DNA from 2 places in the Peribacillus sp. Hz7 genome. Region 2 is predicted to be linked to the other one. Evidence: predicted binding sites of a transcription regulator. Region 2 holds the regulator's gene; the other holds the start of a gene.

Region 1 (3,217 bases), on a different contig from region 2:
GGGGTTATTGATACAGGGATTGATTATACGCATCCGGACTTAAAGCATGCTTATAAAGGAGGCAAAGATCTTGTCGACCATGATAATGACCCAATGGAAACGAGGGGAAACCCTGAGTTGGCAACTATTCATGGGACACATGTTGCTGGAATTATTGCAGCAAACGGAAAGGTGAAAGGAGTTGCCCCTGAAGCTGAAATTTATGCTTACCGTGCTTTAGGACCAGGAGGATCGGGGGATACAGAGCAAGTGTTGTTAGCGATTGATGCCGCTATTGAAGATGGGGTCGATGTGTTAAATTTGTCACTTGGCAATGAAGTGAATGGTCCGGATTTACCAATATCTTTGGCTCTGAATAAAGCCGTAGATCAAGGTATTGTTGCGGTTACTTCAAACGGCAATTCAGGCCCAGCCGTTTGGACAGTCGGTTCTCCGGGAACATCAGAAAAGGCGATATCTGTTGGAGCCTCTACACCACCGATGAAAGTTCCATACCTTATATATGGGCTCGGAACAGAGAAACAAGAAGTAAGTCTGCTGCCTGTACAAGGGGCAAAAGAGTGGTCTATCGCTTCCTCAGAAAACATAGTAGATGGTGGACTTGGCGAACGAAAAGAATTAAAAGGTGTTCAAGGGAAAATTGTTCTTATTCAACGAGGGAAATTAAGTTTTTTGGATAAAGTGAAAAATGCAAAAAAAGCAGGAGCTAAGGCTGTCATTATTTTTAATAATACAAAAGGGTCTTTTACAGCTGGGTTAGGGAAAGATGTCAACTTTCCTGCAGCAACGATTCCAAAAAAGGATGGAGAGCGCATCAAAAGGATGATTTCTAATAAAGAAGGCCAGACCGTCCGCTTTGTTTATCGAAAGGAACAAGATAGACTAGCTGATTTTAGCTCAAGGGGGCCAGTGACCGTAAGCTGGGATATTAAACCTGATATTCTCGCTCCAGGTGTCGGGATTTATAGTACGATTCCTAATGGATATACGGAACTTGCTGGAACAAGTATGTCAGCTCCCCATGTTGCTGGAGCTTGTGCTCTATTGCTGCAAGCTCACCCTAATTGGACACCAAACCAAATTAAATCAGCTTTGATGACAACAGCCAAGCCTTTAAAGAATAAGAGTCGAGACTGGTATCATACGTTTGAACAAGGGGCAGGCCGGTTGCAGATTGCGGAAGCTCTTAAGGCAGATACTTTGTTGTATCCGAGTTCTCTTTCGTTTGGGATGTATACACGAAAAGAAGGGATTGACGAACATCAAGAAGAAATTGTGGTAGAAAATACGGGGCCTGCAGAGCAGCATTATTCGTTTCGTATGCCGTTAAAAGAACCAGGTATTACTTGGGATTTGCCAACGATCTTTACCGTTCAGCCGGGTGAAAAGAAAAAGTTGATGGTTGGATTACAAATAAACCCATCTGAAATGAAGAAAGGGGTCTATGACGGATATCTTATTTTAATGGAAGGAACTAGGAAAATCAACTTGCCATTCTTGTATGTAAAAGAAGAACCGGATTACCCTAGAATTATGGGATTTGAATTTGGTCAAGGAGATAAAATAGGCACGTATCGCTATGAAATGTATTTACCTCGTGGAGCAGATGAATTTGGCATTGCCCTGTATGATGCAGATAGCTTAGCCTTTGTTGGGTTTATGGACTGGAAAAAAACGGTCCCGCCAGGACTTATTAAACGAGAAGTAAAAGGAAAGAAACTACCGCCATCTGGGATATATAAAGCAATTATTTTTGCCAAAAGAGGCACAAGGGAAGATCGAATTGAAACGATGATACACATCGATTAAAAAGGTTGTCAAGTCAAAATTCGACAAAAGATGTGAACAATTCGTTAAAACTTACGAATCTGTGACAAATTTCACTAACCACTCATTGACATTGATTCTAGCCTATTGTATGCTAACTAAGGATATGAAATGAGAGGGTTTTCAAGTGCGAAAAATGTCGTTTGAATACCACTTTCTTCCTTGATTTATCCATCACCAAATTCAACCACGAGGATGCGATTATGAGTCAGAACAAGCGCCACCCATTTAAGGCCATGGCATTGATTTCAGTGATTCTTTCACAATTAGTCGGTCCAATCTTGATAGGTATTTTCTTTGGAAAATGGCTTGATAGCACATTTAATACCGAACCGCTGCTTTTAGTGGTAGGCCTTCTAATAGGACTTGCTACCGGCATTATTGCAATGCTCAGCACAGTTCGACAATATTTCTAGGGAGATTATATGACAACATGCCAGAATTAGATACTATGTTCATTAGGCAACGAAAGTACATTTTGTATTTATTGAGTATTTACATACTAGGAGCAGCATTTACTCCGTATGATACAATTTTCCAAGGACTTATGCTTGGAACAACGTGTAGCCTAATTAATTTCTGGTCAATGGTCAAAAAAAACAGAAAATTCACTGAGGCAGCAGCAGCAGGCAGAAAGATGAAGTCCCTTGGCAGCGTGACAAGAATGTCAGTAGGAGCCCTAGCTGCGGTGATCGCTTTACAGTATCCTGACAAGTTTCAAATAGCAAGTGTGGTTATGGGATTAATGACAGCCTATTTTGTCATTATGATAGATTATTTTATACAAATTTTACGTCGCTAGTAAAGAAGAGAGGTGAATACTGTTGAATCATGAAGCTCCTTTGTGGGAACTTATGGATACCGGGATATATTTTAATTTGGCCAACGTCCTTATGATTACTGTCGCAAGTCTTATAGTCTTTATTATCGCTGTAGCGGCAACTCGTCAACTTGCGATGAAGCCAACGGGAATCCAAAACTTCATTGAGTGGGTTATGGATTTTGTTAAAAATATCATCAACAGCAATATGGATTGGCGTACAGGTGGTCGTTTCCTTATGTTAGGGATGACATTAATCATGTACATCTTTGTATCCAATATGTTGGGGTTACCGTTTGCGGTTGTAGTCGGGCATGAATTATGGTGGAAATCACCTACAGCCGATCCAGCGATTACGTTAACATTAGCCGTAATGGTAATGGGATTAACTCATTATTATGGTATTAAAATGCGAGGCGGAAAAGCTTACGCGAAAACTTATGTTCAGCCAATGGGATTCTTATTCCCGTTAAAAGTAATTGAAGAGTTCTCTAACACGTTAACGTTAGGTCTGCGTCTTTACGGGAATATCTATGCGGGTGAGTTGCTATTAAGCTTACTTGTAGGATT
Region 2 (3,217 bases):
AGCTTTTCAATTTCTTCTTGCTGCTTTTCAAATTGCTTCATATCTCGTTCGAAATCTTCCGCTTTTCTGATTAAATAAGAGCTGTAATTGCCGTGATATTTTTTCATTGAGTGTCGTGAGATTTCATATACTTGATTAACAACTTTATCAAGGAAGTATCGGTCATGAGAAACAATGAGTACAGCACCTTGATAGCCTTGTAAATATTGTTCAAGCCAAGAAAGTGTTTCAATATCTAGATGGTTTGTCGGTTCATCCAGGATTAAAATATCTGGTTTTGTTAAAAGTAATTTACCAAGGGCCAGTCTTGTCTTTTGACCCCCGCTTAAGGTGGAGATAGGTGTAGAAGGGTCAAAGCTGCCAAATTGAAGCCCGTGCAAAACAGAGCGAATATCTGCTTCATATTGATAGCCGCCGGACTCTTTAAATTGAACTTGCAGGGCATCATATTCACTCAGTACTTTTTGATAAACGGCTTCATTAGAGAAAATATCTGGATTTGCCATCTTTTCTTCTAATTGGCGTAAGGTTTGCTCTTGTGAAATGAGATGGTTAAATACGGTTAACATTTCATCCCAGATGGATAGTTCTGATTCAAGGCCTGTATCTTGGGCCATATAGCCGATTGTGACCCCTTTTGGTTGAATAATTTCTCCACCATCATAAGACAACTGTCCAGCAATAATTTTTAATAGTGTAGATTTCCCAGCACCGTTACGACCTACTAGAGCAATCCGGTCTTTATGTTGAACTTCGAGCTTCATATTCGATAGAATGAGTTCCGCTCCGTAATATTTAGATACTTGATTAACTTGTAATAAAATCATGAATTTCACCTCAGGTAGCATTATCCCGAACAAATTGTTATAGAACGTCTATCAGTTTTCAGATATACTGTTTTTTGACTCTAGACGTTTAAGCTTTTCTTCTTAGTGTACCGTATCATTGAACTTATCGGCAATAGAATGGTTATTTCGTTTCAAAACAAGATGTTACATTATGTGGAATAATGGTGTATGATTTATAATAGGGATATTATAACGTAAGATTGTACACTTTCGAACATAGTGCAGTTTATTAAGAGTAAGATGACAGAGTCCCCATTGTTTTTAGAAGAACGAGCAAGTTGGGAATGGAAGCGTTATCAGTGATATTTTGAATGCATATCATGCTTCTATGGAATATAGGCAGAAGAATAGATTGAAAAGCGCGTGTGAAAGCGAGGGAGAATAATGAATCAAGGACAATTAAAAATACCGCAGGCTACGGCCAAAAGACTACCCTTGTATTATCGATTTTTACAAAACCTACATTCCTCTGGGAAACAAAGGGTTTCTTCAGCAGAGTTGAGTGAAGCTGTTAAGGTAGATTCAGCAACGATACGTCGTGACTTTTCGTACTTTGGCGCACTTGGAAAAAAAGGATATGGATATAATGTTAATTATTTATTATCATTTTTTAGAAAAACATTGGATCAAGATGAAGTGACGAAAGTAGCGTTAATTGGTGTAGGGAATCTAGGTACTGCTTTTTTAAATTATAATTTCTTGAAAAATAATAATACAAAAATTAGTATGGCTTTTGATGTGGATGAAAGAAAAGTCGGTACGAATATAGCCAATGTTCCGATTTATCATATGGATGAAATTGAGAGCCGTCTACAAGGAGAGCATGTTACAGCTGCAATCTTAACCATTCCAGCGCATGTGGCTCAGCCCGTTACAGATCGTTTAATTGCTGCTCAAGTAAAAGGAATTTTAAACTTTACCCCAGCACGATTAAATGTACCTTCTTCTATTAGAATTCATCATATCGACTTGGCTGTTGAATTACAGTCATTGATTTACTTCCTGAAACATTATCCAGTATTAGAAGAAGAAACCGCTGATATAGAGGATGGAATACCAATAAATAAATAAATAAATATATTCTTAAGGCTAATGAAACGATTTTTGGTTCATGCATATGAAACCGTGTACATGAGTTGAAGATGAACAGTGTCTAACATAGCCAAAGAAATAAGCAGCTGATGACAGCTGCTTATTTCTTCTTTTGAATCGATTTTATTTTTACATGTAGTAAAAGCATTCGGATACCGGAGCCGAAGTCCAATGTAGCAATAAAGATAAGGAAATAAGCAAAGAATCCCCAACCTGATGATGTGACAGTTTGGATGGCGAAAGCAGTGAATACGATACCTAAACATATATAAATAATGCTTAGTTTTAAAGGTGATTGATGTCTCATAAAAATCCTCCGATGAAAGCTTGCATATTTTGCATGAAATTTTGGATGTCTTCATAATACATTTGCAAAATGACAACGAATGTATTCATAGATACATGAGCAATAATTGGGACTAGAATTCGTTTCGTCTGTACATAAAGGAAAGCGAAGGTAAAGCCCATTGCCGAATATAATAACAAATGCTCTAGTTCCATATGTGCTAAACCAAAAATGATGGAGCTAATCAAAGCTGCAATAAAGAAATTAAATCGCTTATATAAGGAACCGAAAATAACTTTTCGGAAAATAATTTCTTCTAATATGGGACCAATAATAGAACTCACTACTATCATTAATGGAATCTTATCAATGACAGATAAAATTTCTTGCGTATTCGCTGATTGAGTTTGAATGCCAATCCACTGTTCAATTGTAATCGCGATACTTTGTGCAAAGAAAGCGAGAAAGACTCCACATATTGCCCAAAAGGTAGAAAGGGAGATGGACGCTTTATCGCGAGTGAGTGCTGATTCTTTCATATCATGTCGCATGAAAAAGAGAGTAAGCAGAAGAGCTAATAAAAAACTAAAAATGGACCAGTAAGCAAAAGCTGTTAATCTCAATTCTCCACTAGGTACTCCTAACGTTTTTCCAATGAACATAAAGAGCGGCAGTCCAATAAATCCAGAGAGCTGCATGGCAAGATACGTAATAATGACATACCAGTATTCTTTTCTCAAAAATAATTCTCCTTTAAGTGAAATCATTCATGCATAGGTACAGTGAAAATGGTATCAAAAAATATTGAATAACTCCACTTTTATAGGTGCTATTCAATCATATTTGTTGTAGGGATTTAATAGAATGGGTAGGGCTACTTTTAGTATGAGAATCTATTATCAAAATTAATGTAAAAATTTTTGATGAAGATACTTGCAAAACAGGAATGATTTATTTAATATAATAATTGTGTTAGCACTCACAGGTGTTG

Evidence for each region. The regulator Rex, encoded in region 2, represses fermentation and respiration genes when NADH is low (regulators of the CRP and FNR family bind a similar motif). The targets are predictions, from matches to a motif close to TTGTGAAATATTTCACAA.
Region 1: ACE199_RS13145 (AtpZ/AtpI family protein) is a predicted target of Rex. The motif match lies at 1,869-1,886, and genes of this name have one in related genera.

What each region holds. Positions count from the first base shown of each region.
Region 1 covers NZ_JBHHJV010000008.1:147,164-150,380, forward strand. Annotated here, with positions in the region: gene ACE199_RS13140 (S8 family serine peptidase) at 1-1,809, shown strand, start outside; gene ACE199_RS13145 (AtpZ/AtpI family protein) at 2,031-2,243, shown strand; gene ACE199_RS13150 (ATP synthase subunit I) at 2,261-2,629, shown strand; gene atpB (F0F1 ATP synthase subunit A) at 2,652-3,217, shown strand, end outside.
Region 2 covers NZ_JBHHJV010000020.1:4,917-8,133, forward strand. Annotated here, with positions in the region: gene ACE199_RS19250 (ABC-F family ATP-binding cassette domain-containing protein) at 1-827, opposite strand, end outside; gene ACE199_RS19255 (redox-sensing transcriptional repressor Rex) at 1,233-1,919, shown strand; gene ACE199_RS19260 (YdiK family protein) at 2,041-2,247, opposite strand; gene ACE199_RS19265 (CPBP family intramembrane glutamic endopeptidase) at 2,244-2,966, opposite strand.